Regions from separate parts of the Streptomyces mobaraensis genome, predicted to be linked through region 4. Evidence: riboswitches for the same ligand, from Rfam matches in the RefSeq annotation. Region 4 holds a riboswitch; each other region holds the start of a gene.
What was found. A riboswitch is a leader RNA that binds a small molecule or an ion and turns the genes downstream of it on or off. The one in region 4 is predicted to bind cobalamin.
Positions count from the first base shown of each region.

Region 1 (7,412 bases), 1.4 Mb from region 4:
CGAACCGGGTCGGCGGGGTGCACCGACGGTCCGGCCGACGGTGAACGAGGCGAGGGCGCCCTCCAGAGCGCGCCGCGACTGGCGCGCCCGGCCGGGACGGGTGCCGGGAGCACACCGAGGGAGCCACCCTCGAACGGCGAGGTACGGGCGAACGGCGGAAACACCGGACGGACGGCCTTCGGGGCGCTAAGGTCCCTCCCTTAGAGCCCCGGAGAGCCCGAAGAGCCCCGAGGGGCGCCGGTTGGGTCGGCGCCCCTCGGTCCTTGCTTGCGCGGGTGCTGTCTCCGTCATTGCTCCCCGGAGCAGTTGCCCTGGACGGTCACCCAGATGTTGCTGTCGGGGGTGGTGCCACTGGCCACGATGCCCCAGGGGTAGCAGTTCTTCGGGAGCTTGCTGTTCGCGTTCGCGCGGGCGCCGTCCAGCGAGCCGGCGACCCCGGTGACGTAGACGTAGTAGGTGGACGAGCCCTCCGTCACCGCTCCCCGGGCCGGCGCGGCGGTGGCGGCCGACGCCGGGGCGGCCAGCGCCACGCCGGCGAGCAGGGTCGCCGCGACCGCGGTGAGTCCGGCCGTCCTCCGTAACTTTCCGTTCAAGGAATCCTCCCCATCAACTCTCCCAAGACGCACATCAGTTACGCCATACGTAAGAAATCTAGGGCAACCTCGCGCGCCGCGACAGTGTTGTTCCATGTGCAACCATCTTTCGTAACTGCCGCTCCCAGGACGGGTGAAGGCCCAGCCTGTCCCCCGCGACGCTGCTTTCCCTGACGGCCGGCCCGACGGGCACCCCGACACCGGGGACGGCTTGCCGGACCGGTCGCACGGCCGCCACCACGGCGGCCGAACCGTCCGCCGGCACACGACGCGGCGACGACGGCCTCACGACGCGCCGCGCCCCACTCCGTTTCCTCACCGGCGCCGAACCCCTCGGTCCCCCGCCCACCGCACCTCCCCCGCCCCCAGCGTGACCACGGCCCGCGTCCGCATGGGCTCCTCCCCGCGCCGCGAGAGCACCACGATCTCCTCGACCTCCCCCGGCATCGGGCCCAGCCGGGCGGCCAGCTCGGCGGCCAGGGCACGCGGCTCCGTGGTGCGCCCGAGGGAGAGGTGCGGGACGAAGCGCTCGCCGCGCCCGCGGCACAGCGGGAAGCGGGACGCCAGCTCGTCGTGCAGGCGCGCCCAGGGGGCCAGGGCGCCGCCCGCCGCCGGGTCGAGCCACACCGTCGCGTACCGCCGGTGCCGGAAGTACCGCACGCCCGCCGGCCGGACCGGGAAGGCCGGGCATTCGGCCGCCGCGGCGGAGAGCAGCGGCAGGGCCCGCGGGAAGTCCTCCTCGGGTACGAAGCCGAACAGCAGGTTGACGTGCGGTGGCCACCGCCGCACCTGCGGGTCGTACCTCCGGCGGATCTCCTGGATCGCCGGCCAGTGGGCGCGCGGCGGCAGCCACGCGACGGCCGTCCGGGCCGTCGGCGCCGCCTCCAGGACCAGGTCGCCGTCCACCCTTCCATGGTCCCGGCCGCACCCGGTCCGCACGAGTCGGACGGCCACCGCCCCTCCCACCGCACGCCCGCCACGCGTCCGCTGTCTCTCCCGCCGCACGCCCGTCCCACGTGTCCCACCTCACCTTCCGCATCACGAACTCCCTTCCGTCCCGGGCCCCGCACCCTCTAGGCTGACGAGCGCAGCTGGTTCGCCCCGCCCGCCAGACGGGAGCGTCGCAAGAGGGAACCCGGTGGGAATCCGGGACTGCCCCGCAGCGGTGAGCGGGAACGACCGCCGTCATACGCACTGGGCCCGACGCACGGGGCCCGGGAAGCGACGGCCAGTAGGTGTCTCGTACGGAGTCCGACGGGTTCCGTACGCCACGAGGCGCGCCCGCGAGTCCGAAGACCTGCCACCTGCCCGCGCGCGAACCACTCGTGCGCGGACATCCCGGTGACCTCGAGGGCGGGTCGGCGTACATACCAGGCGGACGACCGCGCCATGCCGCGCGCGCCCGGCCCGCCCGGTCCGTCACCCTTCGCGCTCTCGTCCCGTTCCGGGATCTCAGGGATCCATCTCGCGAAGGAGATCTCCGTGACCAGCAAGTCCGCAGCCGCGGCAGCACGGGCCACCGTGTACGGCTACCCCCGCCAGGGCCGGAACCGTGAACTCAAGAAGGCGATCGAGGGCTACTGGAAGGGCCGGGTGACGGCCGACGCCCTGCGCGCCACCGCCGCCGGCCTGCGCCGGGACACCTGGGAGCAGCTGGCCGCGGCCGGCCTCCACGAGGTGCCCACCGGCGACTTCTCGTACTACGACCACGTCCTCGACACCACCGTCATGGTCGGCGCGATCCCCGCCCGGCACCGGGCCGCCGTCGAGGAGGACGCCCTGGCCGGGTACTTCGCGATGGCGCGCGGTACGCAGGACGTGGCGCCGCTGGAGATGACCAAGTGGTTCGACACCAACTACCACTACCTGGTGCCGGAGCTGGGTCCGGACACGGTGTTCCGTGCCGACTCCGCCCGGCAGGTCGCGGAGTTGAAGGAGGCCCTCGCCCTGGGGCTGGCCGCCGCCCGGCCGGTCCTCGTCGGGCCCGTCACATACCTCCTGCTCGCCAAGCCCGCGCCGGGCGTGGACCCGGACTTCGTCCCGCTCACCCTCCTGGACCGCCTGCTGCCGGTGTACGCGGAGGTGCTGGCCGACCTGCGGGCGGCCGGCGCCGAGTGGGTGCAGCTCGACGAGCCCGCTCTGGTGCAGGACCGCACCCCGGCCGAACTGAACGCCGCCGAGCGCGCCTACCGCGATCTCGGCGCGCTGCCCGACCGCCCGAAGCTGCTGGTCGCCTCGTACTTCGACCGGCTCGGCGAGGCCCTGCCCGTCCTCGCCAAGGCGCCGGTGGACGGGCTCGCCCTGGACTTCACCGAGGCCGCCGCCGCCAACCTCGACGACCTCGCCGCCGTCGGCGGCCTGCCCGGCAAACGCCTGGTCGCCGGCGTCGTCAACGGCCGCAACATCTGGGTGAACGACCTGGAGAAATCCCTCGCCACCCTGGGCACGCTACTCGGCCTGGCGGACCGGGTCGACGTCGCCGCGTCCTCGTCCCTGCTGCACGTCCCCCTCGACGCGGCCATGGAGCGCGACATCGCGCCGCAGATCCTGCGCTGGCTGGCCTTCGCGCGGCAGAAGACGCGCGAGATCGTCACGCTCGCCAAGGGCCTCGCCCAGGGCACCGACACCATCGCCGCCGAACTGGCGGCCAACCGGGCCGACCTCGCCTCCCGCGCCGCCTCCCCGATCACCCACGACCCGGCTGTCCGGGCCCGGGCCGCCGCCGTCACGGCCGCCGACGCCCGCCGCTCCCTGCCGTACGCCGAACGTGCCGGCGCCCAGCGCGCCCGCCTCGGCCTGCCGCTGCTGCCGACCACGACCATCGGCTCCTTCCCGCAGACCGGCGAACTCCGCGCCGCCCGCGCCGACCTGCGCGCGGGCCGGATCGACACGGCCGGCTACGAGGAGCGCATCAGGGCCGAGATCCAGGAGGTGATCACCTTCCAGGAGAAGACCGGCCTGGACGTCCTGGTGCACGGCGAGCCCGAACGCAACGACATGGTCCAGTACTTCGCCGAGCAGCTCACGGGCTACCTCGCCACGCAGCACGGGTGGGTGCAGTCGTACGGCACCCGCTACGTCCGCCCGCCGGTCCTCGCCGGTGACATCTCCCGGCCGGAGCCGATGACGGTGCGCTGGACGACGTACGCCCAGTCGCTCACCGGCCGTCCCGTCAAGGGCATGCTGACCGGGCCGGTCACCATGCTCGCCTGGTCGTTCGTCCGCGACGACCAGCCGCTCGCCGACACCGCCCGGCAGGTCGCCCTCGCCCTGCGCGACGAGGTGAACGACCTGGAGGCGGCGGGTACTTCCGTCGTCCAGGTCGACGAGCCGGCGCTGCGCGAGACGCTCCCGCTGCGGGCGGCGGACCGCCCGGCGTACCTGGCGTGGGCCACCGAGGCGTTCCAGCTCACCACCGGCGGGGTCCGGCCGGACACCCAGATCCACACGCACATGTGCTACGCCGAGTTCGGGGACGTCGTGCAGGCCATCGACGACCTCGACGCCGACGTCATCAGCCTGGAGGCGGCCCGCTCGCATATGCAGGTCGCGCGCGAACTGGCCGCGCACGGCTACCCGCGCGAGGCCGGGCCGGGGGTGTACGACATCCACTCGCCGCGCGTGCCGAGCGCGGAGGAGGCGGCGGAGCTGCTGCGCGCCGGGCTGAAGGCGATCCCGGCGGAGCGGCTGTGGGTGAACCCGGACTGCGGGCTGAAGACCCGCGGCTGGCCGGAGACCCGGGCGTCGCTGGAGAACCTGGTGACGGCGGCCCGGACCGTCCGCGGGCAGCTGCCGGGGGCCTGACGCGGCGGGGGCCGCAACGGGCGGAGGGCGCCGGGGACTTGGGGTGGACGGACGGGCGCGCAGGGTACGACGGGTCCGACGGCGTGCGCACCCTTCCGCCCGGGTGGGGACGGGTCCGCCGGGCCGCACCCTCATGCGGCCCGGCGGACCCGTGCCGGCGGTCAACGCCCCGTACCGGCGGGTCAGCGATGCGCGAAGCACGGCGGCCGCTTCTCCACGGACGCCGTCATGCCCTCCTTCCGGTCCTCGGTCGCGAACACCACGTGGAACAGGCGGCGTTCGAAGCGGACGCCGCCCTCGGCGAGGGTGGTCTCGCAGGGCGGCGTGCCGTCGGCCCCCGTCATGCCTGCCCCCCGTCCGGGGCCTGCCCCGAATTGTCCCGTATCACGCGGAAGATCCCGGAGAAGTCCTCCTCGGCCCCCCTGCCCTCGGCGAACGCGGTGTACAGCTCGGCCGCGCGCAGCCCGAGGTCCGCGTCCACGCCGCCCGCCCGGATGGCGTCGGCGGCGAGGCGGAGGTCCTTGGCCATCAGTGGGGCGGAGAAGCCGGGGCGGTAGTCGCGGTTGGCCGGGCTGGCCGGGACCGGCCCCGGCACCGGACAGTTGACGGTCAGGGCCCAGCACTGCCCGGAGGACGTGGACGCCACGTCGTACAGGGCCTGTTGAGAGAGGCCGAGGCTCTCGCCGAGGACGAACGCCTCGCTGATGGCGATCATCGAGATGCCGAGGATCATGTTGTTGCAGATCTTGGCGGCCTGCCCGGAGCCCGCGGGCCCGCAGTGCACGATCTTGCGGCCCATCGCGGCCAGCACCGGCTCGGCCTCCGCGAACTCCGCCGCCTCGCCGCCGGCCATGAAGGTCAGGGTGGCGGCCTCGGCGCCGAACACCCCGCCGGAGACGGGGGCGTCCAGCGCCCGGTGGCCGGCCGCGCGCGCCGCGTCGTGGGCGGCCCGGGCGTCGGCGACGTCGATCGTCGAGCTGTCGACGAACAGCGTGCCGGGCCGGGCGGCGGCCAGCAGGCCCCCGTCCGTGTAGAGGCCGAGGACGTGCCGGCCCGTCGGCAGCATCGTGAAGACGAGCTCCGCGTCGGCGACGGCCTCCGCGGCCGACGCGGCGGGCCGGACACCGGTCTTGGCGGCGGCCTCGACGGCCTCGGGCAGCAGGTCGAAACCGGTGACCCGGTGTCCGGCCGTGACGAGGTTGGCGGCCATCGGGCCGCCCATGTTGCCCAGGCCGACGAAGCCGATGGCCTTGCCGGTCATCGGCGTCTTCTCGTTCTCTGGGGTCGCAGTCACCAGGGCACCTCCTGTAGTGGACCGTCGCCGGGGGCCAGGGTGGGCTCCCGGTCACCGAGCGGGGCGAAGTAGCGCTCGACGTCCTCGGCGGAGACGTCGGCGAGCGTGGCGGGCGGCCGGCGCGGGTTCCGGCCCCTGTCGGCAACCTGGGCGCGGGCGCCCTCCACCAGGTCCGGTGTGGCGAGGGCGGCGCAGGGGACGCGGTACTCCCGTTCCGGCATGCGCTCCGGCGGGCCGAGCGCGGGGGCGTGGGGCTGGGGGGCGAGGGTGACCTTGGCGGCGGTGGGTGACGTGGCGAGGACCGCCTCGGCGGCGTCCTCGGCGGCGGGGTGCCCGCACGCCCGGAGCCGGTCGAGGATCTCCTCGACCGTGCCGGCCGCGTAGCATGGGTCGATCCGCTTCCGGTGGGCCGCCAACTCGCCCTGGGCGGGCGGCGTGACGCGGCCGGGGAGGGCGTCGTGGACGGGCCGGCGGGCCAGGGCGGCGGCGAGCGGACCGCGCGGCCGGCATCCTGACTCCCGGATCGCCACGCGCCTTCCGCCTTCCCGACGTGCGCCGCCGTTCCGTCAGTGACGTTCCCCCTGTTCGACGGCCGCACTCGCGCGGACGGCCCCTCGCCGGCGAAGGCGCGCTCCCGGCCGCAGGGGCGGGATCGTGCCGGCGCACACCGATTTCCCTGCACCACAGGCTTGTTGGCCCGACCATATAGTCGGGCGTCCTGGTAAGTCCAGGGTCGGCCGGGCGGGGAGGAGCCGCGGGTCAGTCACTGACGTAGGCGCGCCGCCTCCCCCGCGCTGACCGCCCTGGAGGAGGGCGTCCCGCGGTGGATGGCGCGGGACGTGTGCGGGCTTCCGCCCGGCGGTTCGGGGGTCCTCACCACCGGCGGGTCGATGGCCAACCTCTCCGCCCTGGTGACGGCCCGTCACGACCGGCTGGGCGAGGGCATCGGGCGGGGCACCCTCTACGTCGGCGAGCAGGCGCACTACTCCGTCGCGAAGGCCGCCCGCGTCGCCGGCATCCCGCGGCGCAACGTCCGTGTGATACCCGTCGACGGTGACCTGCGGATGGACCTCGACGCGGCCGCGGAGCTGATACGTGCCGACCGCGCCGCGGGACTGCGGCCGTTCCTGCTGGTCGCGACGGCGGGGACGACGGACACCGGCGCCATCGACCCGCTGACGGGCGCCGGCGCTCTGGCCGCCCGCGAAGACCTCTGGTTCCACGTGGACGCGGCCTACGGCGGCTTCTTCCGGCTCGTCAAGGCGTACTTCGGGCTCTACCGGTGGGACCACCGGCGGCGCGAGGCCGTGACCGGGCAGGTCATGGAGCGGCTGGGCATGGACGCCGCCTGGCGGAACACGGTACGGACGCACGGCTCCGGTTCCGTTTCCGGCTCCGGCGGCAGGGAGCTGGAGTTCTTCGCCCTCGACCTGTCCGGCGCGCCCCACGGCCCGAGCCAAGGTCTACTACCGCCATCACGCGGCGGACCTGGATACGGTCAACGCCTTCGCCTCGACGGCACGGGCCCACGATCCGCTCCACGCGGCGAAGGTGTACCGCGCGCTCGCCGGTCCGGACCGGAAGGACGCGGGTGAGGCGGCGCTGACGTGCCTGGCGTTCCGGGGCGGCGCGGAGCGGGCGGCCGAGGCGACCACCTACCTGCGGATGCCGGGCCTCCGCGAGGACGAACGGGAGGCGGTCCGCCGGGTCGAGGCGGTCCT
Region 1 covers NZ_CP083590.1:1,122,354-1,129,765, forward strand. Annotated here, with positions in the region: gene K7I03_RS04635 (hypothetical protein) at 288-593, opposite strand; gene K7I03_RS04640 (2'-5' RNA ligase family protein) at 909-1,499, opposite strand; cobalamin riboswitch at 1,669-1,912, shown strand; gene metE (5-methyltetrahydropteroyltriglutamate--homocysteine S-methyltransferase) at 2,076-4,397, shown strand; partial or broken gene K7I03_RS04650 (enoyl-CoA hydratase) at 4,580-4,711, opposite strand; gene mmsB (3-hydroxyisobutyrate dehydrogenase) at 4,738-5,691, opposite strand; gene K7I03_RS04660 (enoyl-CoA hydratase/isomerase family protein) at 5,688-6,221, opposite strand; partial or broken gene K7I03_RS04665 (pyridoxal phosphate-dependent decarboxylase family protein) at 6,483-7,286, shown strand; gene K7I03_RS04670 (hypothetical protein) at 7,243-7,412, shown strand, end outside.
Region 1: another riboswitch for cobalamin. It lies ahead of metE (5-methyltetrahydropteroyltriglutamate--homocysteine S-methyltransferase); the one in region 4 lies ahead of K7I03_RS10735 (ribonucleoside-diphosphate reductase subunit alpha).

Region 2 (7,412 bases), 1.8 Mb from region 4:
ACTCGCGGCGGCCGTGGAGGAGCTCAACCGCTGGGACGGCCCCGGCCCCCTGGCCATCCGCCGCTTCCCGCTGGAGGACGTCGAGATCGGCGGCGTCACCGTCCCGGCCGGCGAAACCGTGCTCCTCTCCCTGGCCTCCGCCAACCGCGACCCCGCCCGCTTCCCCGACCCCGACCGCCTTGACCTGCGGCGCAACACCTCCGGCTCACTGGCCCTGGGTCACGGCATCCACTACTGCCTGGGCGCCGCGCTCGGCCGCATGGAGACCGAGACCGCCCTGGCGGCCCTGCTCGAACGCTTCGAAAAACTGGAACTCGCCGTTCCGAGAGAGGAACTGAAGTGGCGTCCGTCCATTCGCGCGCGTGGCTTGATTTCGCTCCCCGTGCGCTGGTCGGCCACAAGCCGAACACGTTTTTGATGCATAACCCATCCTTGATGAGGTAGAACTGTCTTCGAGCCCGCCCGGTGTGCATCCCCCGTCGCACCGGGCGGGCCTTCGCATGCCCGGAGCCGGGCGCACGGCGAACCGGCCCGCCGCGGTGACGGGCCGGAGGCCGGGGACGCTCCGCGACGGGCCGGAGGGGCCGGGGGACGCTCCGCGCGGCGCCGGAGCGCCGGGAGCCGCCCGGGGCGGCGCTCGGTCAGCCGCTGCCCGGGGGGAACTTCAGCAGGGCCACCGCCGCCAGCATCTGGATGCTCACCGCCGCCACCGCCTTGCGGGTCGGCAGGTGGTGCTGGCCGCGGATCAGGAGGGTGGCCAGGGCGCAGCCGAAGACGGCGGAGGCCGCGGCGGTGGCGCGGACGGGGATCGAGGCGCTCGGGAGGCAGGAGTCCAGGACCAGCCGGGGGAGGTCGGTGGTCCAGAAGACGAGGACGAACAGGCTCGCCGTCGGCCCGGGCCGGCCGTTGCCGCCGAGCCGGCGGGCGATGGCGTGGGTGACCAGGCCGAGCAGCACGCTGGCGAGCAGGACCACTCCCGAGCCGATGGCCATGGCCTCCAGGGCGAGCGCGGGGCTCACGTCCCACTGGGCCCAGAACGAGTCCTTGGCCATGGTCCCCAGCGCCCCGCAGAGCAGGCAGAGGAACATGGCGGCGCCCCAGACGCTCCGGTCCCGGGCCTCGTCGAGCACTTCGACGGGCCGGTACCAGAGCCCGAATATGAGCCGGTGCCAGAGCAGCTTGCGCCGTCCGGAGTCCGGGGGGCGGGGGGACGTCGTGGTGGTCAGGGGCATGGGGACGATTCTCTCACCGCCCTGGGAGGTGATCCCGGGGCGGGCGCGGCGGGCCCTCCGTGCGCCGGATCCCGACGGGGCGTCAGGCGGGCGTTTCGGGTGGTGCGTCAGGCGGGCGTGGGCTCCACCGGGCCGGCGCCGGCGTCCGGTTCGGGGGCGGCCCCCTCACCCGCGTCCCCACCCGTGCCCTCACCCGCGTCCGGCAGGTACTCCTCGCTGATCTCCCGCGGCCCGAACGGCCAGACCCGCTCCACCCGCGCCCACAGCAGGAAGGCCAAGCAGCCCGCGCCGAACCAGGCGAGCGACCACTCGATGGGGTGCCGCCCGGGCGAATTGCGGTCCGCGTAGCCGTAGATGACGAGCCACCCGACCAGCGCCACCAGGCTCGGCAGCGGGTAGAGCCACATCCGGTACGGGCGCGGGAGCGTCGGCTGGCGGCGGCGCAGGACGGTCACGGCCGCGATCTGCCCCAGCGCCTGGACGAGCACCATCACCGTGGTCAGCAGCTGGATCAGCGTCGCCAGGTCCGTGTGACGGCCGATCAGGAAGCCGACGCAGCCGATCGCCCCCATGCTCAGCAGACCGAGGACGGGGAAGCGGTGGCGCGGGTGCAGGGTGCCGAACGCGCGGAAGAACACCTTCTCCCGGGCCGCGTTGTAGGGGATGCGGGAGGCGCCCAGGAGGCCGGTGAAGACCGACGCCACCGCGGTGATCAGGACGAGCACGGTGACGACGTCGGCGGCTCCCTTCCCCCAGGTGCGTTCCAGCACGGCGGAGGCGACGGAGGACGAGGCGACGTTGTCCGCGTCGAGCATGTCCCGCCAGTCCACGACGCCCAGGGTGCCGATCTGGAGCAGCAGGTAGATGCCCATGATGCCGAGGATGGAGTAGATGATGGAGCGCGGGATGGTGCGTCCGGGGTCCTTGATCTCGGCGCCCATGTAGGCGGTCGTCCAGTAACCGCCGTAGTCGTAGATGCCGATGGTCAGCCCCGCCGCGAAGCCGATCCAGAAGTGATTGCTCGTCAGCTCGAAGGCGTGCGAGGGGTAGGTGAACGCCCGGTCCGGGCTGAAGTGGGTGAACGCGGCGGTGATCACCAGCACCACGGCCGCGATCATCACGCCCCAGAGCACCGTGGTGATCCGGGCCATGTTCTCCACCCGCCCCCACAGCAGCGCCACGACGACGACGATGAGCGCGAGCCCGGTCAGGTCCCCCTGGGTCGGGGTCATGCCCGGCCAGAGGTATCCCAGGTACTGCACGAAGCCCATCACACCGCTCGCCATCGCCAGCGGCACGTAGAGCATGGCCGTCCAGACGAACAGGAAGGGCATCAGCCGGCCCGTCCGGTACTGGAATGCCTGCCGGAGGTAGACGTAACTGCCGCCCGCGCCCGGCAGGGACGCGCCGAGCTCGGCCCACACCAGGCCGTCCGCGAGGGCGAGCAGCGCCCCCGCGAGGAAGCCGATGACGGCCTGCGGGCCGCCGAAGGCCGCGACCATCAGCGGGATGGTGACGAACGGGCCGATCCCGCACATCTGGCTCATGTTGATGGCGGTGGCCTGGAACGGCCCGACGCGGCGGACGAATCCGTCCCGGCCGTCCGGCCCGTCGGCCCGCTCTCCCGCTCTCTCCGCCATGGCGGCCACCCTTCCCGTCGGCGCGATACCTGCACTCGTACACCGGCCCGCCCGGCCCGTCCATCACCCCGGACGGAGTGGGCCGGACCGGTGCGCGGCCACCGCCCGAACAGCGCACGGGAGTTGGGGCCCACGGGCCGGACGGGATGCTGGGTGACTCTGGCCGGGCGCTCCGCGCCGAGTCAAGACCCGGGGCGCACGGGGCCGGAGCGCGGCACGGGACGGAAGCCGCTACCGGAACCGGTGCGCCCCCTGAGGCAGGACATGACAATCACCACTCTCGGTGCATCCGCACTGGCAGGGGCGTTACAGTGACCCGGCCGTGGTGTTCGGGAAGACCGGTGCAGGACCCTCCCAGGGGGATCCGATTCCGGAGCGGCCCTCGCCACTGTGATCGGGGAGTGACCGTCCCGTTCCGCGCGGCCCACCGGGCGCGTGGAGCCACTGGCCGCAGCCGGCTGCCGGGAAGGCGGGGGCGGACGCGAACGAACCCGTCAGCCAGGAGACCGGCCACGGCATCTCAGTGAACCGATCCACGAGGTGCTGGAGCGTGAACCCCCAATGACCCTGCCCACCGACGCGTCCACCGGTGCGTCCACCCAAGCCGCCGCCGGGCCGTCCGCCGCCTTCCGCTGGCGCCGCGAGGACACGATGCGGACCGCCGGCCTGCTCGCCGTCATAGCCGCCCTGCACGTCGTCGCCTTCGGCGTGCTCTTCCTGCTCGTCGTCCCCAACGACTACCACGTGGGATCCAAGGTGTACGGCGTCGGCCTCGGCGTCACCGCCTACACCCTCGGCATGCGGCACGCCTTCGACGCCGACCACATCGCCGCCATCGACAACACCACCCGCAAGCTGATGGCCGACGGCAAGCGCCCGGTCTCCGTCGGCTTCTGGTTCGCCCTCGGCCACTCCAGCGTGGTCGTCGCCATGGCCGCGCTGGTCGCCGGCGGCACGCACATGGCCAGCACGCTGATGGACGAGGACTCGTCCACCCACCAGACGCTCGGCGTCGTCGGCACGTCCGTCTCCGGCGGCTTCCTCTACCTCATCGCCGCCCTCAACCTCGTCGCCCTCGCCGGCATCCTGCGCATCTTCCGCGCCATGCGCGAGGGCCGCTACGACGAGGCCGAACTGGAGAAGCAGCTCGACTCGCGCGGCTTCATGAACCGCATCCTCGGCCGGTTCACCCGCTCCATCACCCGCCCCGGCCAGATGTACCCGCTGGGCTTCCTGTTCGGCCTGGGCTTCGACACCGCCACCGAGGTCACCCTGATGGTGATGGCCGGCAGCGGCGCCGCCGCCGGACTGCCCTGGTACGCGATCCTCTGCCTGCCGCTGCTGTTCGCCGCCGGCATGAGCCTCTTCGACACGCTCGACGGCACGTTCATGAACTTCGCCTACCAGTGGGCGTTCTCCAACCCGGTCCGCAAGGTCTACTACAACCTCACCATCACCGGCCTGTCGATCGCCGTCGCCTTCCTCATCGGCACCATCGAACTCGTCGGCGTGCTGCACGAGAAGCTGGACCTGGACGACGCGGTCACCGGCTGGATCGCCGGCCTCAACCTCGACAACGTCGGCTTCGTCATCGTCGGCCTGTTCGTGGTGGTCTGGGCCGCGGCCCTCGCCTACTGGCGCCTCGCCAAGGTCGAGCAGCGCTGGGCCGCGCGCGGCGCGACGGCCCCGGCGGCGGAGGGCTGACGCGCGACGGGCGGGCCCCGGCGGCGTCCCCCTCCGTCCCCCGCCCGCCCGGGATTTCGCGGGGGCGGGACGGACGGACACCGCCGGGGCTACCGTGAGAACGGAAGCGTCCGCTTTTCGACGAGGAGGCCCATGGAACGCGAGAAGATCACCCTCACCGGAGTCCCGGAAACCCTCCTCGCCACCCTCTACGCCCGCGCCGTCGACAGCCGGTCCCGCCACTCCCTGCTGCACGACCGCACGGCCCTGGAGACCGTCCGGCGCATCGACTACGACTTCCGCAGGACGGGCATGGCGTCCGTGAACGCGGCCGGCGTCGCCCTGCGCGCCCGCTGCCTGGACGACTGGACGGCCGAGTTCCTGGCCCGGCACCCGCGCGCGACCGTGCTCCACCTCGCCTGCGGCCTCGACACCCGGGCGCACCGCGTCGCCCGGTTCCCGGAGACCCGCTGGATCGACGTCGACCTCCCCGAGGTCGTCGCCCTCCGGAACCGCCTCCTCCCGCCCGCCGACGGCGACCACCGCACCCTCGCGACCTCCGTGACCGCCGACGGCTGGCTGGAGGAACTCCCCGCGGACCGGCCCGTGGTGGCCGTCTTCGAAGGACTCGTCCCGTATCTGCGGCCGGAGGACGGCGAACGCCTGATCCGGCGCATCACCGCCCATTTCCCGGGCGGACAGCTGCTGTTCGACTGCCTCAACGGCCTGGGCGTCCGAGCGCAGCGGCTGATCCCCCTCTTCCGCAGGACCGGCGCGACGCTCCACTGGGGCATCGACGACCCCCGCGCCCTGGAACGCCTGCACCCCGGCCTGACCTGCCTCGACGTCGTCCGTGGCTGCGACCTCCCCGATGTCCGCAGGGTCCCGCCGCTGTCCCGTGCGGAGGCGCGCCTGACGAGTCTCGTGCCCGGGGTGCGGGATGTGTTCCGGCTGGTGCGCTTCGAGTTCCCGGGCGCCGCGTCCGGCTCTTGAGCCGCTTCCGGCCCCCAGGGCTTACGCGCCGCGGGCTGCCCGGTCGGCCGCCTCCCGCCCGCACGGCGGCAGGTACCGGCCGAAGAAGGAGCGCACCAGCCCCCGCACCGCCGGGACGGACCGCTCCGGCCCGGCCGGGCCGACGAGGGCGTCCCGGTCCCGGGCCGGCATCAGGCCCGCCGCCTGGAGCCGGGGTGCCAGGGCCGCGTAGTCGGTGAACACCCAGTGCCCGGCGCCGTGGAGGAGGCGGCGCCGGGCCCGGCCGCCCGAGCGGGCCAGCACGGCGGGCCAGGAGCGCTCGAACCGCTGGTTCCGGAAGCCGTCCGTGCCGGCCAGCAGCAACGGCCGGTCCGTGCCCTCCCGTGCCACGGGGAACAGCTCCCCGGGCCGGCCGTCGGCGGCCGGCGGGTGGTCGAGGTACCCCTCCAGGTTGACGCCGGCCCGGATCCGGCGGTCCGCGCGCAGGGCCTCCGTCACCGCCGTCCCGCCCAGGGAGTGCCCGTACGCGCCCACCCGCCGCAGGTCCAGGGCCGCGCCGAGCCCCCGGGGCAGCGGGCGCCCGAGCGCCTCCGGTGACCGCCCGGCGGCCGCGTCCGCCAGCCGGTCGAGGACGAACCGGAGGTCCGCGATCCGGGTGTCGGCCAGGACGGTGAAGAGCTCCGGTCCGGGCTCCCCGGTGAGGACGGTCGGCCGCACCCGCTCCCGCCCGGGCGCGGCCACCGGGAACTCCACCTCGCCGGCGTCCCCCGGGTGGTCGACGGCGGCCACCACGTACCCGTGGCTCGCCAGGTCCTCCGCGAGCCCGGTGCCCAGGGTGCGCGGATCCCCGCCCCCGGGGCTGTACAGCAGCACCGGCCGGCGCCCCGCGAGGGCGGGCGCGTCGACGTACGCGTGGGCGCGCGTGGCGGCCCAGTCCACACCCGCCGACGGCAGGCGGTGCACCCGGACGTCGATCTCCGCGAAGAGCGCGGCGGCGCCCGGCGTCATCTGCCGCGCGCGGATCCGGCCCCGGACCGGTCCGGCCGGGTACCACACGGTGACCATCACCTCCCGGACCGGGATCCCGGGCGTCAGCGGGTCGGGCCGGGAACGGTCGACCAGGTACAGCACCGTGGCCCCGACCGGATGCGGACCGCTCGGCGCCGGCAGCCGCAGGACGACCGGCCGGCCCGGGGCGGCCGCGCCCCCGGCCGGCGGCAGCCCCGCGGCCGCCGCGGCGGCGATGACGGACCGTCTGCTCACGGTCGGACGCGTGTACGGCATGATGCTCCCCTTCGTTCGACGGCCCCCGCGCGTCGGTGCGGCGGCCACGACGGGCATGCTGGCCGCCGGCGGCCGGCCCGGACGAACGTTCAGGCCGACGCCGAAACGATGGCGCCCAGGAGGGAGAACCCGTTGCTCCGCGTCCACTTGACGGCGGACGACCTCACCCGGGTGCGGTTCGCGCCCCGCCCGGCCCCGCTCCAGGAGCTCAACGCGGCCCTGAGCATGCTCGTCCGGCCGCGCGACGCGCTGCTGTTCGGCCGGTGGCGGCAGCGGCTCCTCCGCGCCCTGCCGCCCGCCGCCGAACCGCTCGCGGACCTGGTGCCCCTCGGAGCGGCGCCCCGCTTCCTCGACGTCTTCCACGACACCCTCGCCGACGGGCTGGACGCCGTCCGGGCCGCCCCGGACCTGGTCCGCCCGGAGCTGGAACGCGTCCACGGCGGACGCCCGCCGACGCCGTGGGTGCGCGGGCTGCACGCGGACGACCCCGCCGCGTGGCGGCTCCTGCGCCGGGCCCAGCGGGCGGCCTTCGACACCGTCCTCGCCCCGGTCTGGCCGCTGGTCCAGGACCTGCACCGGGCCGAGTTCACCCGCCACGCGG
Region 2 covers NZ_CP083590.1:784,408-791,819, reverse strand. Annotated here, with positions in the region: gene K7I03_RS03225 (cytochrome P450 family protein) at 1-418, shown strand, start outside; gene K7I03_RS03220 (YIP1 family protein) at 642-1,232, opposite strand; gene K7I03_RS03215 (APC family permease) at 1,340-2,872, opposite strand; cobalamin riboswitch at 3,179-3,401, shown strand; gene K7I03_RS03210 (Nickel transporter NicT) at 3,434-4,576, shown strand; gene K7I03_RS03205 (class I SAM-dependent methyltransferase) at 4,709-5,548, shown strand; gene K7I03_RS03200 (alpha/beta hydrolase family protein) at 5,570-6,811, opposite strand; gene K7I03_RS03195 (ArsR family transcriptional regulator) at 6,944-7,412, shown strand, end outside.
Region 2: another riboswitch for cobalamin. It lies ahead of K7I03_RS03210 (Nickel transporter NicT); the one in region 4 lies ahead of K7I03_RS10735 (ribonucleoside-diphosphate reductase subunit alpha).

Region 3 (7,412 bases), 690 kb from region 4:
AGGACCATCTCCTTGTTGATCTGCTTGGTGGACAGCCGCTTGACCTTGTCGTAGCCGTCCTTCCAGGGGATGTCGTCCTCGCGGCTGGTCTTGTAGTCCGGCGCCACGTAGCCGGCCATGTGGTCCTCCAGGCCGAGGGCGAACATGATCTCGGCGATGCCCACGTCGTTGGTCACCACCCGGCGCGGCGCCTTGTCGTACACCGTCTTCACACCGCAGTTCTCGATGGTGACGGGGTAGTGGCCGGAGGCCGGTGCCTTCTTGGCGTCGTCGGTCTTCTCGTCGTCCACCTGGGCGCCACAGCCCGCGAGGGCGAGGGCGGCGGTCAGGCAGACGAGGGCGCGGGCGGTGCGCATGGCTCGCATGGCGGGGCTCCTGGGGAAGGGGGTCACCGGGGTCACCGGGATCACCGGGGCAGGCGGTCGAAGAGGAGTTGCGGGACGCCGGACACCGGGTGGGGCACCCGGTGCGCCCGGACGCCGAAGACGTCGGCCAGCAGCCCGGACGTCAGCACCTCGTCCGGCGGTCCGGAGGCGACGAGCCGCCCGCCGTGGACGACGTACAGGACGTCGCAGTGGGTCGCGGCGAGGTTGAGGTCGTGCAGCGCGGCGAGCACGGTGAGCCCCGAGTCCCGTACCAGCGCGAGGACTTCGAGCTGCTGGCTGATGTCCAGGTGGTTGGTCGGCTCGTCCAGGACGAGCACCTTGGGCCGCTGGGCGAGGGCGCGCGCGATCAGGACGCGCTGCTTCTCGCCGCCGGAGAGGGTGAGGAAGCCGCGGTCCGCGAGATGCCCGGCGCCGACCCGTTCCAGGGCCGCCGCGCAGACGTCGGTGTCCTCGCGGGAGGTGCGGCCGGCTCCCCGCTGGTGCGGCAGCCGGCCCATCGCGACGACCTCGGCGACCGTGAAGTCGAACTCGCTCCCCGACTCCTGCGGCAGCGCCGCCAGCCGCCGGGCGCCCTCGCGGGCGGTGAGCCCGTGCAGGTCGTCGCCGTCCAGCAGCACCCGGCCGTGCGTCGGCCGCAGCGCGCGGTAGACGCACCGCAGCAGCGTCGACTTCCCGCTGCCGTTGGGGCCGACGACACCGACGAACTGCCCGCTCCCGGCCCGCAGTTCCACGTCCCGGACCAGCCGGGCGCCGGCCACCTCGACCGACAGGTCCTCGATGTCGACCCGCATCAGGCCCCTCCGAAGGTGTAGCCGCGCCGGCGCATCAGCAGGATGAAACAGGGCACGCCGATCAGCGCCGTGATCACCCCGACCGGCAGTTCGACGGGCGCGAGCAACAGCCGCGAGACGACGTCCACCCACACCAGCAGCACCGCGCCCAGCAGCGGCGCGACCGCGAGGACCCGGCGGTGGTCGGCGCCGACCAGCATCCGGGTGGCGTGCGGGACCATCAGCCCGACGAAGCCGATGGCGCCGCTGACGGCCACCACGGCACCGGTGACGGCCGCGACCACGACGAACAGCACCCGGCGCCGCCGCTCGGGGTCGACGCCGAGCGCGGACGACGTCTCGTCGCCCATGGCCAGCACGTTCAGGCCGCGCGCCGACCACAGCAGATAACCCAGGCCCAGCAGCACGGCCCCGGCGGCGATCGGCACGGACTGCCAGCTCGCCCCGCCCAGGCTGCCGAGCAGCCACATCATCGCCGAGCGGGCGGCGTCGCCGCGGTCCGCGCTGAAGACCATCAGGGTGGTGATCGCGGAGAAGCCGTAATACATGGCCGTCCCGACCAGCACCAGCCGCAGCGGGGTCAGCCCGTGCCCGGTGCCGCGGGCCGCCGCGTACACCAGGGCCATGGAGGCGAGCGCGGAGAGGAACGCGGCGCTGGACAGCGCCCAGACGCCCAGCGAGCCGAGCACGCCGAAGAGGAGCACCGCGTTGGCGCCGACGGCGGCGCCGGAGGAGATGCCGAGCACGAACGGGTCGGCGAGGGCGTTGCGGACCAGCGCCTGGGTGGCCACGCCGACGGCGGCGAGCCCGGCGCCGACCACGGCCGCCAGCAGGGCGCGCGGGAAGCGCAGCTCCCAGACGATGGTGTAGGCGGAGACCTCGTCCGCCCCGATCCTGCCGCTGGTCAGCCCCGCGCCCAGGTAGTGGAGCACCCGGCCCCAGCCGATGCCGGAGGAGCCGAGGGCGACGCAGCAGAGCAGGGAGCCGAGCAGGGCCACGGCCAGCCCGGCGAGCAGGGGTGGCAGCGGGATCCGCCGCGCCGGTGCGGTGGTGCCGGGGCCGGGCGGGGCGTGTGCGGTGGTCGCCAAGGGGGACGCCTTCGGCTCGGGCCGTGGGCCCGGGCGAGACGTGCCCGGAGGAGCCCCGCCGCGCCGCGGGGGGCCTCCCCTCGCAGTCCACGGCGAGTTGTCAGGAGCTGACACCGCCGCGGGTGATCGGGCTCGCAGAGCGGGTGCTCTGCCTACCGTTGCGGGTCAGCGCCGGACTTCGACCGGACTTCCCCCGCGGGGCGCTTCGTACGGCAGCCTGGGGCTTACGGCTGCTCGGGGTTGTAGGGGGTGCCGTCCGGGCGGAAGAAGGAGACGCCGTCCGGCAGGTCGTCCGGCAGGTTCCGCGCCCACTCCTCCAGAGCGGCCACGTCGGCGGTCTTCTTCAGCTGCGCGGACATGTACGGCCGCAGCGGCACCTCGGGGGTGGCCTTCTCGCCGACCCACATCAGGTCGCCCTTGACGTACCCGTAGAGGCGCTTGCCGCCGGAGTACGGGCCGGACGCGGCGGTCCGCGCGACCGCGTCCGTGACGATGTCGATCTGCGGCTTTTTGTCGGCGAGCTCGCCGTACCAGACCTCGACGACGCCCTGGTCGCGGATCATGACGACCTCGACCTTGCGGTCCTTGTCGATCCGCCAGTAGCCGCTCTCGGTCTCCAGCGGGCGGACCTTGTTCCCCTCGGCGTCGAGCACCCAGCTGTGCGAGACGTACTCCAGGAAGTCCCGGCCGTCGTGGGTGAAGGTGACTTCCTGCCCGAAGTTGCACTTCTCGGAGCCCGGGAAGTCGGCGACGCCCGCCCCCTCCCACTTGCCGAGGAGGAAGACGAGGGGCACCAGGTCCCGGTGGAGGTCGGACGGAATCTCGATCATGGGCTCAGCTCAGACGATCTGTAGGGGGTGGTCGGGGAGGCTCAGCGCTGGCCCTGGTACAGCTTCTTCCAGGTCAGCCCGGCGAACGAGAGAACGCCGACGGCGACCAGGACCAGCAGGGTGGTGAAGACTGCCTCAAGCACGAGCGCGCTCCTCGGTCGGAGTGAGGGGTTACGGACCTGCGACGAGTCTAGTCGGCCCGGTCCGGAACGGCGGTGTGAGGTGGTACGGGCCGCACGAGCCCCCGGGAACGGGCGCCCGGCCTACAGTGATCCCATGCGGAAGAAGCTCGTGATCAAGGTGACGGCGGGCGCGGACGCGCCCGAGCGGTGCTCGCAGGCGTTCACGGTGGCGGCCGTCGCCGTCGCGAGCGGCGTCGAGGTCTCGCTGTGGCTGACCGGGGAGTCGTCCTGGTTCGCCCTGCCGGGCCGGGCGGCGGAGTTCGAACTGCCGCACGCGGCGCCGCTGCCGGAGCTGATCGACGGCATCCGGGCGGGCGGCGGCATGATCACCGTCTGCACGCAGTGCGCGGCGCGGCGGGACATCGAGGAGAAGGACCTGATCGAGGGCGCGCGCATCGCGGGTGCCCAGGTCTTCGTCGGCGAGGCCATGGCGGACGGCGTGCAGGCACTGGTCTACTGAGCCGTCACTGATCGTTCTGCTGAGCCGTCACGGGCCGTCCCGCTGGTCGTCGCGGCCGCGCCGGTCGTCCAGCTCGTTCCACCAGCGGTCGGACTCGGGGTCGCCCGTCTCCTCGTCCCACCAGCGGTCGTCGGGGCCCCGGCGGTTGGCCACGATGGCCGCCACCGGGGGGATGACCATCGCGAACAGGCACATGCCGATGGCGGCGGGCACGGACCACAGCCGTACGACGGCCCAGGCCAGGACGAACGTCCCGACGCACGTGCCCATCATGGCGAAGTACAGGTGGCGCCGCCGCGCGTACATGCTTCAACGGTACGGCGGGGCCCGGTCGCCGTACAGCGCGCGCGGCCCGTCCGAGGGCGTGCCGGAGGGCCGCACCCCGCCATCAGGTCGTCCAAACCCCGGGGTGCGGCCCTCCGGCCGTCCGGCGCGCGAGGCGCCGTGCTCTGTACGGCTCGCTCAGACGGCGATGGCCACCTCCGCCAGCCCGCCCTCCTGGGCGACGACGGTACGGTCGGCGGTCGCGCCCGGGACGAGCGCGCGGACCGTCCAGGTGCCCTCGGCCGCGTAGAAGCGGAACTGCCCGGTCGCGGAGGTGGGGACCTCCGCGGTGAACTCGCCGTCGCTGTCCAGCAGACGCACGTAACCGGCGACGGGCACCCCGTCACGGGTCACGGAACCCTGGATGGTCGTCTCGCCCGGCTTGGCCGTCGAGGCGTCGGGGCCGCCGGCCTTGGCTCCACACATGCTGCGTACCTTTCCTCGTGGTCCTGGTGGTGTCGCTCGGGCGGGTCAGTTGGCGCCGAGCTCGATCGGCACGCCGACGAGGGAGCCGTACTCGGTCCAGGAACCGTCGTAGTTGCGGACGTTGGGCTGTCCGAGCAGCTCGTGCAGGACGAACCAGGTGTGCGCCGACCGCTCGCCGATCCGGCAGTACGCGATGGTGTCCTTCGTCAGGTCCACGCCCGCGCCCTCGTAGACGGCCCGGAGTTCGTCGTCCGACTTGAACGTGCCGTCGTCGTTGGCCGCCTTGGACCAGGGGATGTTGCGCGCCGACGGGACGTGGCCCGGGCGCTGCGACTGCTCCTGCGGGAGGTGGGCGGGGGCGAGCAGCTTGCCGCTGAACTCGTCGGGGGACCGGACGTCGACCAGGTTCAGGCTGCCGATCGCGGCCAGCACGTCGTCCCGGAACGCGCGGATCGAGGCGTCCTGCGGCTTGGCCTTGTACTCCGTGCGGGGCCGCCGCGGGACTTCGGCGACCAGGTCGCGCGAGTCCAGCTCCCACTTCTTGCGGCCGCCGTCGAGGAGGCGGACGTCCTGGTGGCCGTAGAGCTTGAAGTACCAGTAGGCGTAGGCGGCGAACCAGTTGTTGTTGCCGCCGTAGAGGACGACCGTGTCGTCGTTGGCGATGCCCTTCGCGGACAGCAGCTCCTCGAAGCCCGCCTGGTCCACGAAGTCGCGGCGGACGGGGTCCTGGAGGTCCGTCCGCCAGTCGATCCGGATGGCGGACTTGATGTGGTTCTTGTCGTAGGCCGAGGTGTCCTCGTCGACCTCGACGATGACGGTCTTGGCGTCGCCTGCGTCGATGCGGGCCTGGACCCAGTCGGCATCCACCAGGACGTCATTGCGGCTCATGCTGTTCTCCTCCGGGGCAGTTGCTGAGGTACGCCGACGGCGCGCCGGGCGCCGGCACATGGCGGTGATGCGGGAGGGGGGCCGGAGCGGCCGGCCGAAGAGGGGGCGGAGCCCCGTCAGGCACGACGACACAGCATGGCGGCCACACGGCACAGGTCGACTGCCCGCCGCTTGGTGAGATCCGCCTGTCGCCTCATGATGCGATCGTAGGGAGGGTGGGGGAGGGGTGTCACCGGTGTGTCGCTATGTGAGACGAATTGTCTCGCATTTCAGCCCGTCCGGCGTTTGAGGACGAGCGGCGGAGCCGCGAAAGGGGGGTCTGGGGCGCAGCCCCAGGAAACGGCGAAGGGGCGGGGCTGGGGCTCATCCCGCCAGGCGGACACCCGTCCCACCCAGTGTGATCTCCACACCCTTCTCATTCGTCTCAAGCTTCTCCAGCTTGATCCCCCGGGGCAACCCGGTGATCTCCCGCTCGAAATCCGTCTTCGAGCGAATCAGCCCCTCCAGCCCCGGCAGATCCGCGGGCACCTTCTCCGCGTGCACCCGCACCCGCGTGTCCCCCACCAGACTCACCGTGGACACCACACTCCGCTTCACCACGCCCATCGGCAGCGGGATACTGCCCGTCACCTTCACCCGGCTGGTGCCGGACGCGTCCTTGCCGCCGTAGCCGACGGTGATGCCCTGCCCGGCGATGCGGCTGAGGTCCTCGTACGAGATGTGGGCCGTGCCGGTGGCCCGGTCGGCGACGGCGGAGGTGAAGCTGCTGTCGACGCGGACGCCGTGCAGGGTCGCGTCGAAGTCGCTGACCCGGATCGACTTGTCGCCCGTGCCGGCCGTGACGCCGCCGTCCAGCGAGACCTCGACCTCGTCCAGCTTGGAGTCCGCCACCTGGGTCAGGAACGGGAAGCCCTTGATGGAAACGTCGGGCTTGCCCGACATGTTCTGGCTGCTCTGTATCTTGCCCGCCGCCTCGTCCTCCACGTACCAGACCGCCACACGGTCGGCGGCGACGAAGAGGCCGCCCAGGATCACGAAGAGGATCAGCAGGGTGCGTATGGCGCGCATCGGGTGACGTTCCCCCAGGGTCGGTTCGGGCTTGCCGTTCCGGCGAGCCTACCCAGCCGGTGGTCGGGCACCGGTGGTCCTGACGACCATGGAGACGGCGGAGGGCCGCCCCCGGTTCTCCGGGGACGGCCCACGTGACGGGTCACACGGCCCGTCGGAACCTGCGGGGTGTGTCAGAAGAGCGCCCGGCCCACGACGTAGACCGCCGGGGCGGCGAGCGCCAGCGGCAGGGCGACACCCGCGGTCATGTGCACGAAGCGCGACGGGTAGTCGTAGCTCGCCACCCGCAGGCCGGCCAGGGCGCAGACGCCGGCCGCCAGGCCCAGCAGGGCCGCCGAGCCCCCGGTGTGCGTGAGCTGCCCGCCGAGCACGCCCGCACCCGCCGCCGCGAGCAGCGCGACGACCGGGGACGCCATCGACGGCAGGGGCAGCGCCCGGGCCAGGACCGTCACGGCGACCGCGATGCCGCCGACCACCACCGCGTCCGTGTCCGCGGCCAGATGGCCGGCCGCGAGGACCGCGAGGACGGTCGAACCGCCGGCCGTCGTCAGCCCGTACAGCCGCTCGTCCGGCGAGGCGTGACTGCGCAGCTGGAGCATGACCACCAGCAGCAGCCAGACCCCGAGCGTGCCGAGGACCACCGTGGGGGCCCGCTCGGCCTTGACGGCCAGCAGGCCTGCGTCGGCGACCAGACCGCCCAGGAACGCCAGCGCGATGCCCTGGCGGGCGGGCCACATCCCGTTGAGCCGGAACCAGCCCGCCGCGGTCACCGCCTGCAGCAGCACGACCGGGACGGCCAGCGCCGCCTGGCCCAGAGGCGCGGCGAGCGCCACCAGCGCGGCCAGGACGGCCGTCAGCAGCGCGGGCCGCAGGCCGGGCGACAGGATCTGCGGCCGCCCTTCCGCCTTGGCCTTCTCCGCGGCCGTCATCGGCCGCTCCGGCTCCTCGACGACGGCCGGCACCCGCGCG
Region 3 covers NZ_CP083590.1:3,233,998-3,241,409, reverse strand. Annotated here, with positions in the region: gene K7I03_RS13845 (ABC transporter substrate-binding protein) at 1-356, opposite strand, end outside; gene K7I03_RS13840 (ABC transporter ATP-binding protein) at 407-1,177, opposite strand; gene K7I03_RS13835 (FecCD family ABC transporter permease) at 1,177-2,265, opposite strand; cobalamin riboswitch at 2,366-2,495, opposite strand; gene K7I03_RS13830 (FABP family protein) at 2,490-3,095, opposite strand; gene K7I03_RS13825 (DsrE family protein) at 3,372-3,737, shown strand; gene K7I03_RS13820 (DUF3099 domain-containing protein) at 3,765-4,043, opposite strand; gene K7I03_RS13815 (DUF1416 domain-containing protein) at 4,200-4,487, opposite strand; gene K7I03_RS13810 (sulfurtransferase) at 4,533-5,375, opposite strand; gene K7I03_RS34320 (putative leader peptide) at 5,492-5,572, opposite strand; gene K7I03_RS13805 (LmeA family phospholipid-binding protein) at 5,739-6,443, opposite strand; gene K7I03_RS13800 (hypothetical protein) at 6,617-7,412, opposite strand, start outside.
Region 3: another riboswitch for cobalamin. It lies ahead of K7I03_RS13835 (FecCD family ABC transporter permease); the one in region 4 lies ahead of K7I03_RS10735 (ribonucleoside-diphosphate reductase subunit alpha).

Region 4 (7,412 bases):
CTGGAGGTACTCGCGCATGGACTCGGTGTTCATGCCCGGCAGGCCCTCGCCGCACAGGTCGCGGCCGAACTGCAGCTCCGCCTCGACGGCCTCCTTCAGCATGTCGGTGACCTGCTGCCGCAGCGCGTCGTCGAAGAGGTCGGGCTCCTCCTGGCGGACGGTGTCCACGACCTCGAACGCGAAGTTCATGTGCATCGTCTCGTCACGGAACACCCAGTTGGTGCCGGTGGCGAGACCGTGCAGCAGACCGCGCGAGCGGAACCAGTACACGTACGCGAACGCGCCGTAGAAGAACAGACCCTCGATGCACGCGGCGAAGCAGATCAGGTTGAGCAGGAAGCGGCGGCGGTCGGCCTTCGTCTCCAGCTTGTCGATCTTCTCGACCGAGTCCATCCACTTGAAGCAGAACTGGGCCTTCTCCCGGATGGACGGGATGTTCTCCACGGCCGCGAAGGCGGCGGCGCGGTCGTCCGGGTCGGGCAGGTAGGTGTCCAGCAGCGTCAGATAGAACTGGACGTGCACGGCCTCCTCGAAGAGCTGCCGCGACAGGTACAGCCGCGCCTCGGGGGAGTTGATGTGCTTGTACAGCGTCAGCACGAGGTTGTTGGCCACGATCGAGTCGCCGGTCGCGAAGAACGCGACGAGCCGGCCGATCATGTGCTGCTCGCCCGGGGAGAGCTTGGCGAGGTCGGCCACGTCGGAGTGGAGGTCGACCTCCTCCACGGTCCAGGTGTTCTTGATCGCGTCGCGGTAGCGGTCGTAGAAGTCCGGGTACCGCATGGGGCGCAGGGTCAGCTCGAAGCCCGGGTCGAGCAGGTTCTTCTGTTCGTTCGACATTACTGGCATGCCTCGCAGGACTCGGGGTTCTCAAGGGAGCAGGCGATGGCGTCCGCGTCGGGCGCGGCCTGCTGGACGGGGACGGTGGCCGGGGCGGCGCCGCCACCGGACGCCGCGCGGGCGATCCGGGTCGCCGGGCGCGAGCGCAGGTAGTACGTGGTCTTGATGCCCTGCTTCCAGGCGTACGCGTACATCGAGCTGAGCTTGCCGATGGTGGGCGAGGCCATGAACAGGTTGAGCGACTGGCTCTGGTCCAGGTACGGGGTGCGGGCCGCGGCCATGTCGATCAGGGCGCGCTGCGGGATCTCCCAGGCGGTGCGGTAGAGGTCGCGCACCTCCTGCGGGATCCAGTTCATGTCCTGGATCGAGCCGTTGGCGTCGGTCATCGCGTCGCGCGTGGTGCGGTCCCACACGCCGAGCTTCTTCAGGTCCTCCACCAGATAGGTGTTGACCTGGAGGAACTCACCGCTGAGCGTTTCGCGCTTGAACAGGTTCGAAACCTGCGGCTCGATGCACTCGTAGACACCGGCGATGGACGCGATCGTCGCGGTCGGCGCGATGGCCAGCAGCAGCGAGTTGCGCATGCCGACGGAGGCGATCCGGGCGCGCAGCGCGTCCCAGCGCTCGGCCCAGGTCGGCTCGGTGTTCGGGTAGTGGTCCGGGTGCAGCACGCCGCGCGCGGTGCGGGTCGCGGACCAGGCCGGGTGCGGGCCGTGCCGCTCGGCGAGGTCGGCGGACGCCTCGTACGCCGCGAGCATGATCCGCTCGGAGATCCGGGTGGACAGGGCCTTCGCCTCGGGGGAGTCGAAGGGCAGCCGCAGCCGGAAGAAGACGTCCTGGAGGCCCATCAGGCCCAGACCGACCGGCCGCCAGCGGGAGTTGGAGCTCCCGGCCTGCTCGGTCGGGTAGAAGTTGATGTCCACGACGCGGTCGAGGAAGGTGACGGCCGTGCGGACGGTCCGGTCCAGCTTCTCCCAGTCCATCTCGCCATCGGTGCCCAGGTGGGCGGCGAGGTTGACGGAACCGAGGTTGCAGACCGCGGTCTCGCCGTCGTTCGTGACCTCCAGGATCTCCGTGCAGAGGTTGGAGGAGTGGACGACCTGGCCGGGCTCGGCGGTCTGGTTGGCGGTGCGGTTGGCGGCGTCCTTGAACGTCATCCAGCCGTTGCCGGTCTGCGCCAGGGTGCGCATCATCCGGGCGTAGAGCACCCGCGCCGGGATCGCCTTGACGGCCTTGCCCTCGGCCTCGTACTTCCGGTACGCGGCGTCGAACTCGTCGCCGTAGAGGTCGACCAGGTCGGGCGTGTCGGCCGGCGAGAAGAGCGACCAGTCCGCGTCCGCCTCGACCCGGCGCATGAACTCGTCCGGGATCCAGTGCGCGATGTTGAGGTTGTGGGTGCGGCGGGCCTCTTCACCGGTGTTGTCGCGGAGCTCCAGGAACTCCTCGATGTCCGCGTGCCAGGTCTCCAGGTAGACGCAGGCCGCGCCCTTGCGCCGGCCGCCCTGGTTGACGGCGGCGACGGAGGCGTCGAGCGTCCGCAGGAACGGCACGATGCCGTTGGAGTGCCCGTTGGTGCCGCGGATCAGCGAACCGCGGGACCGGATGCGGGAGTAGGACAGGCCGATGCCGCCCGCGTGCTTCGACAGCCGCGCGACCTGGTGGTAGCGGTCGTAGATCGAGTCCAGCTCGTCCAGCGGCGAGTCCAGCAGGTAGCAGGACGACATCTGCGGGTGGCGCGTGCCGGAGTTGAAGAGCGTGGGGGAGGAAGGGAGGTACGAGAGGGTGCTGGTGAGGCGGTAGAGCTCGGCCACGTCCTCCAGGGCGCGGACCGATCCGTCCTCGGCCAGGCCGCAGGCCACGCGCAGCAGGAAGTGCTGCGGCGTCTCGATCACGTTCCGGGTGATCGGGTGGCGGAGCAGGTAGCGGCTGTGCAGGGTGCGCAGGCCGAAGTAGCCGAAGCGGTCGTCGGCGCCGTCGGCGAGGGCGGCGTCCACCAGCGCGTCCAGCCGCTCGGCGTGCTCGCGCACGAACGCGGCGGTCTCGTCGGCGATCAGGCCCTCGCGGTGGCCGGTGGCGACGGACGCGGAGAAGGAGACCGCGCCCTGCCCGGCCGCCTCCTCGGCGATGGCGAGCGTGAGGAGCCGCGCGGCGAGCCGCGAGTACTCGGGCTCCTCGGAGATCAGCCCGGCCGCGGCCTCGGTGGCCAGCGAGCGCAGTTCGGCCTCGTCCGACCCGGGGTGCCGGCCGCGCAGCGCGGCGGCGGCGACCTTGCCGGGGTCGGTGGCGGGCAGGTCGGCGGTGAGCTCCGTCAGGGTGCGCAGGAGCGCGGTCCCGGGGCCGCCGGTCGCTACCGTGTCCGCCTCGGGCACTGAAACCGGACCTGAAGCAGGTTCCGCGGGCGCGATCGTCACGTGTGGCTCTCCCTCGCTCGGCTGGGGGCCCGGCGGGAGGGCAGGGGAGCGCGCACGCGCAGCCGACGGCGTACGGAAGCCGTACGAGGCGTGCGCGCGGGCGTCCACCGGCCCAACCCGCGAGGCCCGGACGTGTTCAGACGCCGTACCGGGCGGGCCCGGCGATGGCGTGCTGCCGGCAGGTCCTCGGACTGCGGAACGGGCGGATTGGGCCCGTACGTACACCGTTGCGGGACAGTTCCGGATTTCCACCGGATTCCCCTGCGGCGACAGCGAGGACGAGCATACATCTAGTGCCGACGGTCGCGCGTGCCCCCACATGTTGTGTCGTCACGTCATGGAGCGGTCGCGGAATGTGCTAACGGGAGGGCACTTTGGGGCTTCGTTCACGGAAGCGATCGCCGCTCGCCGGGCGGGAGACGGCACGAGCGTCCGGGCTTCACAAAAGCGTAGGAGCGGCTCCGGCCGCGGCGTCCGCCGATCCGGCTTCGCCCGGTCCCGGACGCTCGTACGATCCGTTCATGTCGAACGGGAGATCGATCACAGGCGGGCCCGAGTCTGCCGTCGTGTCGGCCCTGCCCCGGCCCGTGCCGGGCATCCGGGTCTGTGTGCGGCTCAATCTCGGCGGCTGCGGGCCCTACGCGCACATCGTCGCGGACGTCGAACCGCCCGGGCCGGGCGGCGGGCTGGAGCTGCTCAGTGCCGTGCCGGAGGAGCTGCTGCCCCGGGAGCACCTCCCGGCGCTGCGGCGGGGCCTGCTGGAGGGGCTCGGCGGGGTGGCGGCCGCCGTCCTGGTCACCGACGGCCACTACCACGACGCGGACTCCTCCGACCTCGGCTATCTGATCGCCGGCAGACAGGCCGGTCGCGCCGCGCTCGTCGGCGCGGGCCTGCTGCCGCCCGGGGAGGCGGAGGCGCTGCGCTGGGCGAGCTGGCCCGGCCGGCCGCGGCCCCGCCGGCGAGGCGGGGGCCGACGGTGGTAGCCGGGCGTCAGTGGCCGCCCGGTGCCCCCGCCGTCGCGGGGGGCAGTTCCGTCTGGACGCCCGGGTCGCCCGCGTCCGCCGTGTAGTCGGACGCCTTCGTCTCGTCCACGCCGTCCGGTGTGCCGAGCGCCTTGAACACCAGGGTCAGCACGACCGCGACGAGCACGTTGAGCGCGAACGCCGTCAGCCCGATGTACCCCTTCTCCCCGATGAAGGGGATGAGGTTGGTGTTGCCGAAGTGGTCCTGGGTGGCACTCGGGGTGTCATACGCGCGCCAGGTTCCGTAGATCATGCCGGCCGCCCAGCCCGCCAGGAGCGCCCAGCGATGGAACCAGCGGGTGAACAGGCCGCCGACCAGGGCGGGGACGGTCTGGAGGATCCAGATGCCGCCCAGCAGCTGGAAGTTGATGGCGACCGTTTTGTCCATGGTGAGGACGAAGACGAGCGCGCCCACCTTCACCAGCAGGGACGCCAGCTTGGAGACCTTCGCCTCGTGCGCGGGCGAGGCGTCCGGCCGCAGGAAGTCCTTGTAGATGTTGCGGGTGAAGAGGTTGGCGGCGGCGATGGACATGATGGCCGCCGGGACCAGGGCGCCGATGCCGATCGCCGCGAAGGCGACGCCGGTGAACCAGTCCGGGAACATGTCCTCGAAGAGCTGCGGGATGGCCAGCTGCCCGTTCTTCACCTTGATCCCCGCCGCCACCGCCATAAAACCGAGCATCGCCAGCAGCCCCAGCATCAGCGAGTACAGCGGCAGGATCGTGGTGTTGCGGCGGATGACGTTGCGGTTCTTGCTGGAGAGCACCGCCGTCACCGAGTGCGGGTAGAGGAACAGCGCCATCGCCGAGCCGAGCGCGAGGGTCGCGTACGCCCACTGCGCGTCCGGCCCGGTCGCCAGGGCGCCGCGCGGCTTGCCCGTGTCCGGGTTCTTGACGGAGAACGCCTCGCCCGCCTTGGCGAAGACGTGGTCGAACCCGCCGAGCCGCATGGGGATGTAGATGATGGCGACCGCGATGACGATGTAGATCAGCGCGTCCTTGACGAACGCGATCAGGGCGGGGGCCCGCAGCCCGGACGAGTAGGTGTAGGCCGCCAGCACGCCGAACGCGATGAGCAGCGGCAGATCCTTCATGAACCAGTTGGAGCCGCCGCCGATCCCCATCACGTCCAGCACGGCCTGGATGCCGACCAGTTGGAGGGCGATGTAGGGCATCGTGGCGAGGATGCCGGTGAGGGCGAGCGCCAGCGACAGCCCCCGGGAGCCGAAGCGGCCCCGGACGAAGTCGGACGAGGTGACATACCCGTGCTTGTGCGACACCGACCACAGGCGCGGCAGGAAGGTGAAGACCAGCGGGTAGCAGAGGATCGTGTACGGCACGGCGAAGAACCCGGCCGCGCCGCCCGCGTAGACGGCCGCCGGCACGGCGACGAAGGTGTACGCCGTGTACAGGTCGCCGCCGAGCAGGAACCAGGTGATCCAGGTGCCGAACGAGCGCCCGCCCAGCCCCCATTCGTCCAGGTTGTCGGCGTTCTCGGCCCGCCGCCACCGCGCGGCGTAGAAGCCCATGACCGTGACGCCCAGGAAGAAGATGATGAAGACGGTGAGCGCGACACCGTTGACGCCGTCCTTCACGCCCGCCCACCCCGCTTCCGCTCCCGCTCCTGCCGGCGCACGAGCACGTACGCGACGGTCGTCAGCGCCGTCGAGATGACGACCCAGAGCATCTGGTACCAGTAGAAGAACGGGATGCCGATGAACGCGGGCTTCAGCCGGGCATAGGAGTCGACCCAGAGCATCGCGCCGAACGGCAGGGCGAGACAGACGCCCGCGACGACCATCGGGAGGGTCACGACCGGCTTGCGGCGGCCGTCGGCGGCGTCGGGTGGTGCGGAAGCGGGTGGTTCGGACATGCGACGGCTCCGTCCCCGTGCGGTCTGCGGCATGGCGCGACGGTCGCGGCGCGATTCCCTCGCGGTGCGATCATTCGCGTAATGCGCACGAAATCTAGGGGAGGGAGCCTCCGGTCGTCACCCCCTGTCCGGATATCGGTATGGCAACATCAACTTCCCTGGCGCGCCGGGGCGCTGGGCGCGCGCGCCGGCGCCTCCACCGGGACCGTGCGCGTTCCCTCCCCCCGCGCATAAGTTGAAGGGCATGTGCGACAAGCCCTTTGACCTCGTCATCTTCGACTGCGACGGCGTTCTGGTGGACAGCGAGCGGATCTGCGTGCGCGTGGAGGCGGAGTACCTGGCCGAGTTGGGAGCACCGTTCACCGAGGCCGAGATCATCGAGAGGTTCGTGGGGTCCCCGGCGGAGATCATGCGGGAGGCGGTCGCGGAACGCCTCGGCCGGCCGCTGCCCGCCGACTGGTGGAAGCCGTACGAGCAGCGCTACGTGGACGCGTTCGCCGCCGAGTTGGCGGCCGTGGAGGGCGTCGCCGAGGCGCTGGGGGAACTGGACCTCCCCTTCTGCGTCGCCTCCAACGGCGATCACACCGCCATCCGGCAGAACCTGCGGCTCACCGGCCTCCACGGCCTCTTCGCGGAGGGGCGGATCTTCAGGGCCGAGGACGTGGCACGAGGCAAGCCCGCCCCGGACCTCTTCCTGCACGCCGCCCGGACCCTGGGCGCCGACCCGGCCCGGTGCGCCGTGGTCGAGGACAGCCGGTACGGCGTCCGGGCCGCCCGCGCGGCGGGCATGCGGTCCTTCGGCTACGCCGGCGGGCTGACGCCCGCCGCCTGGCTCGAGGGGCCCGGCACGGTCGTCTTCGACGACATGCGGAAACTGCCCGCGCTGCTCGCCGGGGGCTGAGCCGTCGGGCAACGCGGCGGCGGGACACGGTCCTTGTCGCGGTCCGTGGTGTCTGCAATGATCATGTGATGCTGAGCATCGGATCGGTGGTCCTTGGCGTCGACGACATGGAGCGGGCCGCCGGGTTCTGGACCCGGGCCCTCGGCTACGTGCCGCGCGACGACACGGTCGAGGCGTCCTTCACCGTCCTGGTGCCCGCCGCCGGCGGCACCGGCGTCCAACTGGCGCTGATGCGCAGCGAAACGGCCGCCGAGCGGTATCCGCGCGTCCACCTGGACCTGTACGCCGCCGACGCGGCCGCGCAGGCGGCGGAGGTGGAGCGGCTACTGGGGCTCGGGGCCGCGCGGGTCGACTGGGACCGCTATCCGG
Region 4 covers NZ_CP083590.1:2,543,104-2,550,515, reverse strand. Annotated here, with positions in the region: gene K7I03_RS10740 (ribonucleotide-diphosphate reductase subunit beta) at 1-846, opposite strand, end outside; gene K7I03_RS10735 (ribonucleoside-diphosphate reductase subunit alpha) at 837-3,248, opposite strand; adenosylcobalamin-variant (AdoCbl-variant) riboswitch at 3,421-3,521, opposite strand; gene K7I03_RS10730 (hypothetical protein) at 3,770-4,231, shown strand; gene mctP (monocarboxylate uptake permease MctP) at 4,239-5,864, opposite strand; gene K7I03_RS10720 (DUF3311 domain-containing protein) at 5,861-6,142, opposite strand; gene K7I03_RS10715 (HAD family hydrolase) at 6,387-7,043, shown strand; gene K7I03_RS10710 (VOC family protein) at 7,112-7,412, shown strand, end outside.